2 regions of the Bacillus sp. DX3.1 genome follow, and region 2 is predicted to be linked to the other one. Evidence: riboswitches for the same ligand, from Rfam matches in the RefSeq annotation. Region 2 holds a riboswitch; the other holds the start of a gene.
The links. A riboswitch is a leader RNA that binds a small molecule or an ion and turns the genes downstream of it on or off. The one in region 2 is predicted to bind thiamine pyrophosphate.
Positions count from the first base shown of each region.

Region 1 (7,579 bases), 840 kb from region 2:
AATTGCTGCCCTTATTATTATCTTCTGTAAGCCAAATGTAGAAAGCATTGTGTCTGGCAACGTCTTTAAGGCTGGAGCTACAGCCGTTGTTGCAATTTTCGGTATCGCTTGGATGGGTGATACATTCTTCAATGGAAACTTAAATATCATTCAAGGATCGATTCAGCACTTAGTAACAAGCGCACCTTGGTTATTCGCCATCGCACTATTTATCTTATCTATTTTACTGTACAGTCAAGCTGCAACAGTACGTGCTTTAGTGCCACTCGGATTGTCACTCGGCATTCCACCTGCACTACTAATTGCAATGTTCCCAGCAGTAAATGGTTATTTCTTCATTCCAAACTACGGAACAATCGTTGCTGCCATTAACTTTGACCGTACAGGAACGACTCGTATTGGAAAATATGTTTTAAATCATAGCTTTATGATTCCCGGTCTTGTCGCAACATTCGCCTCTATTGGAATTGGTATGCTATTAATTTCAATCATGTTTTAAATCATTCAAAAAGCACAAACCTTTTCATAACAAAAGGTTTGTGCTTTTTGTGTTAAAAATTTAATCAAACGTTTGTTTAAACTTTTATTCAATAATTTCTACATTATATCCTTTCTTTTCTATCCCACTTAATACTTCTTCAATATGATTTTTATCCTTCGTTTCTAGCGATAAATGAAGCTGTGCATACCCTGGAAACACTTTTGTTCCAATCCTCTCTAAATGAATATGCAGTACATTTGCTTCAAAACTTGTTACAATTTCGAGTAAATGCTGTAGATGCCCTGGTTTATCTTTAATCGTTGTTGCAATATGAACAAAGCGCCCTGCTTCAACCATTCCATGCTCAATAATACGAGCAATAAAGTTTACATCGACATTACCGCCACTTAAAATCGAAACAACCTTTTTCTCTTGAACAGGAATTTTTTGATACAGCAATGCCGCTAACGAACTAGCTCCAGATCCTTCTACTAATAACTTATTACGTTCAAGTAGCATTAACATCGTTCTCGCAATTTCCATTTCATCTACGCAAAAAATATCATCTACGTAACGCTGTACAAGCTGAAACGTGAGCTCCCCTGGTCTTTTCACTGCAATACCATCTGCCATAGTAGGCGTGGATTCCACTGTAATGACTTTCTTTTCTTGTAAAGATTGCTTCATGCTGGGACAAGCAAGTGCTTGTACACCATATATTTTTACTGATGGCTTTTGTTCTTTAATAGCCATCGCAACACCTGCAATCAATCCTCCGCCTCCAACGGGACAAACAACAGCATCCACATTATCTAACTGCTGCAATATTTCTAATCCAACTGTCCCTTGCCCAGCAATCACGGATTCGTCATCAAACGGGTGAACAAACTTCGCTCCTGTTTGTTCTTTTAAGTCTAGTGCATAAGCTAATGCATCATCAAATACATCACCTTGTAACTCCACATGTGCACCGTATCGCTTTGTCGCAAGTACTTTACTAAGCGGAGCACCTTTTGGCATCACAATCGTACAAGGAATGCCGAGCATATTACTAGAATAGGCTACTCCTTGCGCATGATTCCCAGCCGATGCTGCAACTACACCATTCTCCAATTCACCTTTATTAAGAGAAACCATTTTATTATAAGAACCACGCACCTTAAAAGAACCAGTCTTTTGTAGATTTTCAAGCTTCAAATACACTTCATTATGTGATAACTCGCTAAATGTACTTGAGTAATCTAATGGTGTCGTATGTACAATGCCTTTCATTTTTTCATGAGCGGCTATAATATTTTGTAACGAAATCATTTTGTCGCCTCCGAAACGAAATAGATTCATACAGGTTAGTTTGAGCGGCACGGTTTGTTTTATACTGTAGAGTGACAATAAAACTGTTTACTCATAAATTAGGTCGTTCAAAATTCTTTATTTGAAAATGATTAATAAAGTGAAACCTTGATCAGTGGGGGTTTCTTCATCTCCCACTGCCCGTTAATGCGAGATAAAAAAGAACCCCTTCTTCACATCGAGAAGGGGTTTTCTACAAATAAATTTGCTTTTCAACTTATTATTTTTTCACTTGTTCAGCCAATCTCTTCGCACTATTATAAGGAGAATCCGCTAAACTAATTGCGGAAATAATCGATACTCCATCTGCACCTGCTTCAACGACTGAAGCGGCATTTTCAATTGTAATTCCACCAATGCCGACAATCGGTATCTTAATACCCGCTTCTCTAAAACGATGAAGACCATTCGTTCCTTGAACTGCTTTTGCATCCTCTTTTGTGCTCGTTGGAAAAATCGGTCCGACGCCTAAATAGTCTGCACCATTTGTAATTGCAAAACGTGCTTCTTCTATTGTATGAGCAGATACTCCAACAATTTTATCTCCCATTTTTTCACGAACTGTTGTAATTCCTTCATCGTCTTGCCCTACATGCACACCATCTGCATCTAATGCAATTGCTAATTCTACATCATCATTCACGATAAAAGGAACTTTATACTCTTTGCAAAGTGACTGTAACTGCTTTGCAAAATGCACCCGTTCTTCTCCAGTTAAAGCTCCTTCACCCTTTTCACGAAATTGAAAAAGTGTAACTCCACCATCGAGCGCTTCTTTCAATACTTGTAATGGATCTTTCCGGCAATTGTTACTCCCCATAATAAAATACACTTGTAACAACTCGGATATATATTGTTGATTAATACGCGCCATTTCTCTCATCCCTTCTTAACGAACTTCTTCTACATTTCCATATTGTTCAATATCAGCTGCAGTAACATTTGCTAACTGATTGAGAAATTCAATTTGGAAACTTCCTGGCCCTTGCTCCACTGTTTTGCTTGCTGCAATTTCCGCTGCTACGCCATAAAACGTTAAAGCTGCAACTGCCGCCTTCACATAATCTTTTTCAACCGCTGCAAATGCCCCCATTACAGATGTTAATAAGCAGCCCGTTCCTGTTACTTTCGTTAAGATTGGATGACCGTTACGAATGATAACGGTTCGCTCTCCATCTGTTACAATATCTTCTTTTCCGGTAATCACAGCGACTGTATCTACCTCATCAGCTGCTTGCCTAGCAATCCCTACAACATCCCCACTTCCAGCTCCTGCATCGACACCTTTAATTTCCCACTTTTCATTAATAACATTTGCAATTTCTGCTGCATTCCCGCGAATCATCGCTAATTTCACTTCACTTGGAATGTGTCTTGCTACTTCTGTTCGGTACGATGTAGCCCCGGCGCCAACTGGATCAAATAATACAGGTACATCATGTGAATTCGCTGATTTTCCGGCAATCATCATCGCTTCCACTTCTTCTGGACGAAGCGTCCCCATATTTAAGACAAGTGCCCCCGCAATACTAGCCATTTCCGCCACTTCTTCTTTTGCATATGCCATCACTGGTGATGCTCCTAATGCAAGTAAACCGTTAGCCGTAAAGTTTGTCACAACAACATTCGTAATATTATGCACAAGTGGATTAGACTCTCTCACTACTTCCACTACTTTTGCGATTTCTTGAATCTTCATTCCTTTTCCATCTCCTTGTCTCAATATTGGGAGATACAACAAAAAAGACACTTCGCGTATGCAAAGTGCCTTAACATGTGCTTTTACACTCTCCCTACGCTGGCATTATCCAACAGGTTCAAATGGTCAACGACAGATTAGCCGTACTCTCAGCTTGCATCCGCAAGCTCCCATGTGTTTTCTTATTCAGCTACTTCAGAGTTTACTCTTATTCTATGAAAATAACAAGCTCTTTACTTTACTATATAAAAATAGTGATAGGAAATAAATTCCTACCACTATTTCTCATATTATTTTAAGGCTTTAGATACTTCTTTCACCATTTCAGAAACAGACTCTAATCCGCCACCAGATAGGTACCAGTAGTTTGCATCAAGGTAAACTACGTTATTGTTTTTCGCAGCGTTTGTTTTGCTTACAAGTTCATTTTCAACAACTTGTTTTGCAGAAGATTCTCCGCCAACAACAGCGCCTCTATCAATTACGAATAAGTAATCAGGGTTTTTCTCAAGAATGTATTCAAATGAAATACTTTGACCATGAGAAGATGCCTCGATACCTTTATCTGCAGGAGTTACGCCAAATACATCATGGATGATACCGAAGCGTGAACCAGCACCATATGCACTTACTTTACCGTCATTCGCTAAGATAATTAAACCATTTTTACCATTTTTCGTTGCTTTTTCATTTAATGCTTTTACATCTTTTTCAACTGCTGCGATTTCTTTTTTCGCCTTATCTTCTTTACCGAAGATTTTTGCTAACATTTCTGTGTTGTCTTTAAATGATTTCATGTAATCTTTTGTTTCTTGCTCTACATAAATTGTTGGAGCAATATCAGAGAATTCTTTATAAGAATCAGATTGTCTTGCAGAAATAATGATTAAATCTGGTTGGATTTCGTTAATTTTTTCAAAGTCTGGCTCTTTTAAGCCGCCAACGTTTGTATATTTTTTATCTTTATATTTAGAAAGATACTGAGGCATGCTCTTTTGTGGTACGCCCGTTACTTCTACACCTAATTTATCTAATGTATCTAATGAACCGAAGTCAAATAACACAACTTTTTTAGGGTTTTTCTTAACTTTTGTTTCCCCAAGTTTATGCTTAATCGTGATTTCTGCTTCATCTTTCTTTGTTGCACTTGCTTCCTTCTTTTCAGAAGAATTATTACTACATGCTACAGCAACGATAGCTAGCATGAAAGTTAATAATAACATTGCTAATTTCTTCATTCGAATCACCTCTATAAATTTTTTATTAAAAATACAAATTAAAAAACCGACATAAAACCCTTCTTTTTAGGTGGGAGAGAGCATCCGTTCATGCATAGAAGCGGTCAGATCCTTTTCCTGCCCCAGACATAGTGAAAACAAAGAGAGAAAACGAGTGCAGGTCACCTTTTGTTATCCATAGCCGCGGCTTATATGTCGAAAAATCAAAATGGATTTATATAAATAACTTCCATTATGAAAAATAAATACAAATGTTATTGCCCGCTATTTCTTCAATATGGATGTCCATATCGTATATGTCTTTCAAAACAGCTGGGTCGATAATTTCATTTGTTGCTCCTTCTTTCATTACTTTTCCATCTTTCAAAGCAACGATATAATCGGAGTAACAAGAGGCAAAATTGATATCATGAATTACGATAACAATCGTTTTGCCAAGCTCTTCAACTAAGCGTCTCAGCACCTTCATAATTTGAACAGAGTGCTTCATATCTAGGTTGTTAAGCGGTTCATCTAACAAAATGTATTCTGTATTTTGGGCAATGACCATGGCAATATAAGCACGTTGCCTCTGTCCACCACTAAGCTGGTCGATATATTTATGTTGTATATCTTCTAGCTCCATATAACGAATGGCCTCTTCAATATGGTCCCAGTCTTCTTTCGACAGATTACCTTGCGAATATGGAAACCTTCCGAAGCTGACTAATTCTCGAATCGTAAGTCTAAGATTAATATGATTTGTTTGCTTCAAAATCGATATCTTTTTCGCAAGTTCACTGCTATTCCATTCACTAATCTCCCTATCTTCAATAAAGATTTCACCCGCATCCTTTTTTAATAGCCTGCTAATCATCGACAGAACTGTACTCTTCCCAGCTCCGTTCGGCCCAATAAAAGATGTGATTTTTCCTTTTGCTATTTTAATAGAGACATCCTCGACGACATTTTTATTTCCATATTGCTTTGATACATTTCTTACTTCTACCATGACTTGCTCTCCTTTAATAGAAGATAAATGAAGTACACTCCACCTACAAAGTTAACAATAACGCTTAAAGTTGTATTAAACTCAAATACCCTCTCAACGATTAATTGCCCGCCTACTAAAGCGATAATACTTATTAGGATAGAGCCTACTATTAAATATTTGTGCTGGTATGTACGTAAACATTCACGCGCGACATTCACCACAAGTAATCCTAAAAACGTAATCGGTCCAACTAACGCTGTAGAAATCGAAACAAGAATCGCGATAACAATCAAAAACTTTTTCACGACCTTATCATAATCAACTCCTAAGTTAATCGCTTCATCTCTTCCGAGTGATAAAACATCTAACAGTTTTAACTCTTTATACACATAAGCGAGAACCAATATAATGCCGATGATCGAAGTAATCAGTAACTCCGTCTTCACATTATTTACACTCGCAAACATTTTTCCTTGTATAATTTGAAACTCGTTCGGATCAATAAGCACTTGCATAAAGGATGATAAACTTTGGAATAATACCCCAAATATTAATCCAACTAACAGTAGGAAGTAAATGTTTTGTCCCTCTCTCTTAAAGAGAAATCTATAAAGGAACATTGAAAAAACAACCATTAAACTAATCGATATAAGAAAGTTAACATTCGTATTCATCATCGTTATATGTTTCGACCCAAACACAAATACAACAAAGGTTTGTATAAACATATAGAGCGAATCTAAACCAATTACACTCGGTGTTAAAATACGGTTATTGCTAATTGTCTGAAAAATCATAGACGAAAAAGCAATCGCTCCGCCAGTTATGACCATTGCCAACAATTTCTTTCCTCTTCTTGGCAATGCATAATCTAAACTATTCATATTTAAGTTAATAAATAAGAAAATCCCAATGACTATGACTGTTACAACGGCAAGCACTGCCAACATTTTTTTATGACTTGTATGTTTTCTATGCTGCATACGCGTTTCTCCTCATCAATAAATAAAGGAAGATTCCGCTTCCAATGACACCGACTGTAAGGCCAATGGAAATCTCATACGGATAAATAATGATACGTCCAAATATATCGCAAGCCAGGACAAAAACTGCCCCTAGTAAGGCTGTATGAGGTAAACTATTCTTTAAGTTATCCCCGCGATAAATCGAAACGATATTCGGGATAATAAGTCCTAAAAATGGAATCATTCCGACAGTCAAGACAACCAATGCTGAGATTAACGCAACGATAATTAGGCCGATATTTAACACTCGATTGTAATTCATCCCTAAGTTCGCTGCAAAATCCTCTCCCATTCCGGCAACTGTAAATCTGTTTGCATATAAAAATGCAATGATTACAAGCGGAATGCTCAAGTATAAAATCTCATATCTTCCTTTCATAACCATTGAAAAGTCTCCTTGTAGCCATGCAGAAATGTTTTGAATTAAGTCGTATTTATAAGCAAAGAATGTCGTAATAGAACTGATAATATTCCCAAACATAATCCCGACAAGTGGAATAAAAATCGTATCCTTAAACTTAATTCTCTTCAAAATTTGCATAAATAAAAATGTGCCAGCTAACGCAAAAACAAATGCAACAAACATTTTTTCAAGCGGACTCGCTGTTGTGAATAGCATCAATGAGACTAAAACTCCTAATCTCGCACTATCCATCGTCCCCGCAGTTGTCGGAGATACAAATTTATTTCTGCTCAGCTGCTGCATAATTAAGCCACTTATACTCAAACTCACTCCTGCAACAATAATGCTGATCAAGCGTGGCAGCCTACTGATAAATACGATTTGCACTTGTTCTTGATCTAAGTGCAAAA
Region 1 is NZ_CP128153.1:492,360-499,938, reverse strand. It holds gene QRE67_RS02465 (anaerobic C4-dicarboxylate transporter family protein) at 1-499, shown strand, start outside; gene ilvA (threonine ammonia-lyase) at 584-1,792, opposite strand; gene thiE (thiamine phosphate synthase) at 2,052-2,705, opposite strand; gene thiM (hydroxyethylthiazole kinase) at 2,721-3,530, opposite strand; TPP riboswitch at 3,605-3,714, opposite strand; gene QRE67_RS02445 (siderophore ABC transporter substrate-binding protein) at 3,821-4,768, opposite strand; gene QRE67_RS02440 (iron ABC transporter ATP-binding protein) at 5,001-5,759, opposite strand; gene QRE67_RS02435 (iron chelate uptake ABC transporter family permease subunit) at 5,753-6,724, opposite strand; gene QRE67_RS02430 (ABC transporter permease) at 6,714-7,579, opposite strand, start outside.
Region 1: it holds a riboswitch for thiamine pyrophosphate, as region 2 does, so the genes downstream of both, thiM (hydroxyethylthiazole kinase) here and thiC (phosphomethylpyrimidine synthase ThiC) in region 2, are expected to answer to the same signal.

Region 2 (7,579 bases):
GCGATAATCATAGGATTGCTAGGATTCTTCGTGAAAGAGTATTTAACTAGGTTGGCCCATTCTTTTGCCTGTGCACTATTTGTGGTATAGATTTCCGGAAGTGGAGATGAAATCCCGGATCCCCAGGATATATACCAGACATCGTCCTGAGTCCATCCGTTATTACAATTTCCATAAGGTGGGCATCCTGCTGCATCACCATAATTGTATAGTGTAATGAAAGGTTTGCCGCTATTTAAAAAGTATGATTTATAGCTATCAACCCATGCTCGTGTGTTTCTTGGAGTATTCCATCCCATCTCCATATCGCTTGCAGCGGCTATTGTGATGTTAGAGTAACCCTGGCTTTGAACCCATAATTTTACCTGCTCAACCATGGATGCCCACGCTTGAGCGTGTTGAGAGGAAGCGCCTTTCTTATTATTTGTTCCAATGGCAATGACCACCTGTGAATCATTTACATTATAATCATGATATCCCTGGGCAAAAGCTTTCACCGCGTTGGCGATGTCCGTGGTCGAAGCAAAGGTATTCCCCGCTCCAAAACCGCTGAAAAGAAGTGTACCGTATACTTTAGTTTTCCTGACATATTCAGGCCAACCAAAGTCTAACACCACGATATCATCTCGCATCCCCGAAGCTTCTCCCAGTTGCTTCCCCTCTAAATAAAGCGTACTTGTGTCCACTGTACTCATAAATCGGCTAAGTGAAGAAGGTGGTGCAGGTGGTGCAAGTGGTGCAACAGTCAGTTGAGATTGAATTTTTTGTATGAGAATTTCTTGGGACTGGTCTAAGTTATCTTGAACAGTTGCTAATATATTTTCTTTCTTAGCGTAAGCCCCTACTTGAATCCCATCTACAATGACACGATAGATATTCGACTTTTTTGTTAGATTAAAAGCTCTAGCTAAACCATTTGCATGACCTTCTGCAACCTTTTGGCGCCAGTTTGCATCTTTTAAATTTGTAGCATCTTCTACGTTCGTGATGAATCCATTTTCTGTTAATAATGCTGGCATATAACTTTCGCGCAGCACATGAAAATCCGCCTTTTTTTTGCCTCTATCAAATAGTTCATTTATTTTTGTGATTTCTTCATGCAAGATATTTTGATAAGTTGCTGTTTGTGAAGAATCGGTAAGCCCATTATATATAAAATCTTCATATCCCTTTGCGCTATTACTATCCGCAGAATTTATGTGAATAGAGAGAAAATAATTTGCTTGCCAAGTATTTGCCGCATTTGTACGTTCAGTTAATGAAACAAATACATCAGTCTCACGGCTCATCTTCACATCAACGTTCTCATAATTATTTAGCAGTAGAGAACGAATGCGAAGAGCAATATCTAAAGTGAGATCTTTCTCTAATAATCCATTCCCTATTGCGCCGCTATCAGTACCGCCATGCCCAGGATCTAAATATAATTTAAACAAAGCTTGTCCTCCTTTAATGTTTTTATGCTATCTTATGTAATAATCAAAAAAAAGGAAATGGACAAACGTAGTTTAATAGAAAATTGATTTAATAGCCTAATATTACTTCTGATAATGAGCGATTATGTGAATGAAAAGTCCCTTCAGAGATTAAAATGTACCCTATAGAGTAGACACTAAAAAAGTCTCCCTATAGGGTTTTTGTATATAATTAAGAAAAACATAAAGACTGGGGAAATTTATGAGTAAAAAGGTTTTTACAGAGAAAGAAATTAAGCTGTTATCATCTAATCAATATGTTAAATCTGTCAGTTCAAAAAGTATCACATATACGGATAAATTTAAGCGTATATGTATTGAGGAAAAAGAGAAAGGCAAGTTTCCAAGACAAATCTTTGAAGAATGTGGGTTTGATGTAGAAATCTTAGGAATGGATAGAATTAAGGCAGCGAGTAAAAGATGGAAAAAGGCTTACAATGAAAATGGGATTAGCGGCCTACGTGACACTAGATTTGGAAATTCAAAGCGTTCTAGAGAAAGAGAACTGACTCTAGAGGAGAAAAACGCTCGCTTAGAAGCTCAAATTAACTTACTAAAGGCAGAAAATGAACTGTTAAAAAAGATTCGTTTGATAGAAAGGGGGCTAAAAAAGTAGTCCTTCTTTCTAGCCAAAAATATATCCTGATTTGTTCAGTGATAGAAACATATCAACTCAAACATATGGTGAAATACCTATGTGGAATAGCCGGTGTCTCAAGAAGCGGTTATTATAACTATTTCTCTGTGAAATCACAGGAACGAAGACATCAAAAAGATGAAAAGGATGAGGTAGTAAAAGGGCTCATCCTAAAAGCCTTCCATTTCAAAGGTCGTAAGAAAGGGGCTCGCCAAATCAAAATGACTTTGGCGGGTCAATTTCAGGTTGTCTACAATTTGAAACGTATACGACGAATCATGAAGAAATACGACATTATATGCCCAATTAGAAAGGCAAATCCTTATAGACGAATTAGGAAAGCTACAAAAGAACATCGAGTTGTGCCAAACCTATTGAATCGCCAATTTAAGCAAGGAATCCCTGGTAAAGTCCTCCTAACAGATATCACATATTTATTTTATGGAAAAGGTCAGAAAGCCTACTTATCAGTCATTAAAGATGGTTCAACTGATGAAATTTTAGCCCATCATATATCAGAACGTATGACTGTAAAATTAGCTACAGATACTCTTCTAAAGTTAAAAAGGAACAAAAACTTTCAGAAAGCCAAAGATGCCTTGATTCACTCAGATCAGGGAATTCAGTATACGCACCCTAATTTTCAAAAAGCAGTTAAGAAACTAGGATTACAACAATCCATGTCAAGAAGAGGAAACTGTTGGGATAACGCTCCCCAAGAATCTTTCTTTGGCCATCTTAAAGATGAAGCTTCTATTCAAGCATGTACAACTCTAGATGAATTAAAAAAAGAAATTAAACAATATATGATCTACTACAATTATTACAGATATCAATGGAATTTAAAAAAGATGACTCCTGTGCAATACAGAGATCATCTTCTTCAAGCTGCCTAGGCTTTTTTTAAATGTCCTTTACAAAGGGTACATTTTAGATCTGAAGGGACTTTTCTAGGTTTCTAGATATAGGGAATACTGTTAAGTGGTGTGTTGTGATTGAGTATTTCTTGTAACATCGCGACATCTTTTTGTATATGTCGGCCATTCGACAAAGAATATCGATTAACCAACGCATTTCAGTGATATTTGTTGAGGGATAAAATGGTTTAATCTCTTTGCATTTTTCAGATTATCATGTATGATGAGAAAGTATTGAAAATTAAATCAGTGATAAACTAGGGGTGCCCAAGCAAGCTGGGCTGAGAGAGAAGTGCGAGAACTTCTTAACCCTCTGGACCTGATCTGGCTCGTACCAGCGTAGGGAAGTTAACGGCTTTACATAACTATGTCTTTATGAGCCAGGTCCTTGTTTTACTATGGACCTGGCTCTTTTTATTTTGGCATGCGCTGGTCACTAGTTCTTATTCTCGTCCTTGTCACGTGTAAAGCAGAAGCGGCTCGATCAGAACAGGAGGGGGATGGAGCTTCAGCCGAAGAGGCGTAGTTTGCCTCAGCGGAAGAAGCGAAGCCACCGACTGTTCTAGCCGCTGGAGCTGGATCTCAAGAAAAGCCGAAGCGGCGAAATGTCGCTGAAGTGAGAATCGAATTGCCCAGAAGTTGGTTGGAGATTCTGAGCAAGTTAGATTTGCCTGAAATGATAAAGGGGAGGAAACACAAATTATGAAGCAATCTGTTTCAGCTGAGCAAATTGAATTGAAGTCGAGTTTACCAGGGAGTAAGAAAGTCTACGTAGAAGGCACGCGTGAAGGTATGAAAGTACCGATGCGTGAGATTGCACAAAGCGAAACAAACGGTGTGCCAAATCCGCCGATTCGCGTGTATGATACGAGTGGTCCTTATACAGATCCTGCATACAAAGTGGAGCTTGAGAAAGGAATTCCAACGCCTCGTCACGGGTGGATTGTTACGCGCGGAGATGTGGAGGAGTATGAAGGTCGTGAAGTGAAACCAGAAGATGATGGTGTGAAAGCTACATCAGAACATACACCTGTGTTCCCGCAAATGGATCGTAAACCACTTCGTGCGAAAGAAGGGGCAAATGTAACGCAAATGCATTATGCTCGCAAAGGCATCATTACGTCTGAGATGGAATATGTTGCGATTCGTGAAGGTGTAGAACCGGAGTTTGTTCGTAAAGAAATTGCAGAAGGTCGTGCTATTTTACCAACAAACATTAACCATCCAGAAGCAGAACCGATGATTATCGGCCGCAATTTCCACGTGAAAGTAAATGCGAATATCGGGAACTCTGCCGTATCTTCCTCTATTGCAGAAGAAGTAGAGAAGATGACATGGGCAACGCGCTGGGGCGCAGATACAATTATGGATTTATCTACAGGAAAAAACATTCATACAACGCGGGAATGGATTATTCGGAATGCACCTGTACCAGTTGGAACTGTACCGATCTATCAAGCGCTTGAAAAAGTGAATGGTATCGCTGAGAACTTAACGTGGGAAGTATACCGTGACACATTAATTGAACAAGCAGAGCAAGGTGTAGATTACTTTACGATTCATGCAGGTGTATTGCTTCGTTACATTCCAATTACAGCGAAACGTGTAACGGGAATTGTTTCACGCGGTGGCTCTATTATGGCGCAGTGGTGTTTATTCCATCATAAAGAAAACTTCCTATATACTCACTTTGAAGAAATTTGTGAAATTATGAAACAATATGATGTTTCCTTCTCTCTTGGAGATGGCTTACGTCCAGGTTCGATTGCGGATGCGAATGATGAAGCACAATTCTCTGAGCTTGAAACACTTGGGGAATTAACAAAAATCGCTTGGAAGCATGATGTTCAAGTCATGATTGAAGGACCAGGGCATGTACCAATGCACTTAATTAAAGAAAATATGGAGAAAGAAATTGATATTTGCCAAGGTGCACCGTTCTATACACTCGGACCATTAACAACGGATATTGCACCAGGTTATGATCATATTACATCTGCAATTGGAGCAGCGATGATCGGCTGGTTTGGTACAGCAATGCTGTGCTATGTAACACCGAAAGAGCATTTAGGCTTACCGAACAAAGATGATGTTCGCGAAGGCGTTATTACCTACAAAATTGCGGCGCATGCTGCTGACCTTGCAAAAGGGCATAAAACAGCACAACAACGCGACGATGCACTTTCAAAGGCACGCTTTGAATTCCGCTGGCGCGATCAATTTAATTTATCATTAGATCCTGAGAGAGCAATAGAGTATCACGATGAAACATTGCCAGCAGAAGGCGCAAAAACTGCGCATTTCTGTTCGATGTGTGGTCCGAAGTTCTGTAGTATGAAAATTTCACATGACATTCGTGAATATGCAAAAGAGAATGATTTAGAAACAACAGAAGCAATTGAGCAAGGCATGAAAGAAAAAGCAGAACAATTTAAAGAAACAGGTAGTCATTTATATCAATAATAGTACGTGTTCAAAAGAAGGATAAAGAAATACGACAGCTATCTTTATCGGACCTTCTGAACATCCTCTAATAGAAATAGATCTTTCTGAACACCTTTTTCATCGTTTGATCACGTGTACCTAACTTAAACATAGAAGCCCCCTTTGCTAAGACGGTAGCAGAGGGGGCTATTATTATTTTTCTTTTAAGAACGTTCGGTCCTTTAAGAATAAATTCCAGAAGAAGATAAAGCCTGGTAGTAAAATCGCGATACCGACTGCATAGAGAACAAGCAGGGCATAGAATGTTTCTTTCGTTGTAAAGCTTGTAAATACAGTAACATCTGGATAGATGATATACGGTAAATGCGCGACACCGTAAGCGTAACTTGCAAAGGCATATTGTGCGACAATCGCTAAAACAGCGATGCGTGGCCAACCAAGTGCATCGTATTTTTGATTCGTCCACCAAAGGGAAGAATAACCGATTGCAAACAAAATAAGTGAAACTGTAAACCATGGAAATTGTTTAATTAATCCTTGCATGAGCCAATTTGTTTCTGGATCCATGACAACAAGAGCAATGATCGCAGTAACGAGTGTTGCTGGTCCAAGTACAATAGCATTGCGCCTGTAAATCCGATACGTATCTTCTGAGCCTTGTTCCCTCGCAAAATCAGCTAGAAAAAGAGAGGAGAGAAATAATTCAGAAGTTAATCCAAATAACATATACCAATAAATAACGGGGCTTGATAGAAGCTTCCCGTATAATAGTGTTTCTTTTCCACCAGACATCGTAATGTAAGCACCTTCTGTTACCGGAAGAACGGTAATTAATAGAGCTGGGATTAAGAGCCCGGTAATGCCAGAAATAAGGCGAAGCAAATGCTCATACTTTGGCAAGGAATAAGCAAAAACCATGAATGTGCTACGAATGGCAACAAGGACTAGAATTAATGTCACCGGTACGAACATGACTGTTGCCAATGTGAAAGCTGCCTTTGGAAAGAAGCCAAGAAATGCGACAACGACAAAGACGAGAAATGTATTGGTTACTTCCCAAGTTGGCGATAAGTAACGGTTGGCGAGCTTTCCTGCTAGTGTTGGGTGCTTCGCATATACCATTCCCCAGAACCCAGCTCCAAAATCAATGGAACCTAAAATGCTGTATACAAAGATAATCGCCCATAAAATGATAATGGCAATACTTGCTTCATGCACGTGGCCCACCCCCCTGATGTTGTAAGTCATTCTGCAGTGGATGGCGCTTGAAGAATGTTCGAAGTACGAAAATCGTTAAAGCACCAAGCCCGATGTATAAAATGACAAATAAAGCGAACAAAGGTCCGACAAAGTCAGCACGTGTTGCGGCATCCATTGTGCGCTGCATTCCATAAATGGTCCACGGTTGCCGGCCGCTACAGCTGAAAATCCACCCAAATTCAATGCCGAGCATCATAACTGGGCCGCATGCGGCAACCCCCCATAATAGCCATTTCGGAAATTCAGTACCTTTTTTACGATAAATAAGGTACCAATATAAAAGACCGATTGCGGCGACAGCAAAAGTGAAGGCTGCGGTACCGACCATTAAGTTAAACAGAGTATGGGTGTAAAAGGGTGGCCACGTTTCTTGTGGGAATTCATTTAATCCTTTTACGACAGTATTTGGATTCAACCCCACGAGCATGCTTAACATGTTCGGGAATTCCAGTGCGTATTTTAACTCGTGTGTTTCACGATCAACAACTCCACCAATAGATAGCGGTGCGTGTGACTGTGTATCAAATAATGCTTCCGCGGATGCTAATTTTTCCGGGGAATGATTATGTAAAGCAATAGCCGATTCGTGCCCAGAGAGCCAAAGGATAGCGCCAGTAATAAATGTGACAGTGAGTCCTAAAAACAATCCTTTCTTATGGTAGGCGATTTCACGTACACTTTTATTTCGCCCGAGTAATTTAAATCCAGCGATAGAAGCGATGACAGCAGCCCCTGTTGCATAAGCGGTAATTGTAACGTGAAAGGCACTTGTGAAAAAGCTTGGATTAAAAAAGGCCTTCCATGGATCAACATTAAAGACGGAGCCATCTGGGTTCATGGAAAAA
Region 2 is NZ_CP128153.1:4,829,415-4,836,993, reverse strand. It holds partial or broken gene QRE67_RS24365 (N-acetylmuramoyl-L-alanine amidase family protein) at 759-1,436, opposite strand; one part of gene QRE67_RS24360 (IS3 family transposase) at 1,678-2,050, shown strand; one part of gene QRE67_RS24360 (IS3 family transposase) at 2,050-3,008, shown strand; TPP riboswitch at 3,279-3,392, shown strand; gene thiC (phosphomethylpyrimidine synthase ThiC) at 3,732-5,492, shown strand; gene QRE67_RS24350 (cytochrome d ubiquinol oxidase subunit II) at 5,667-6,692, opposite strand; gene QRE67_RS24345 (cytochrome ubiquinol oxidase subunit I) at 6,685-7,579, opposite strand, start outside.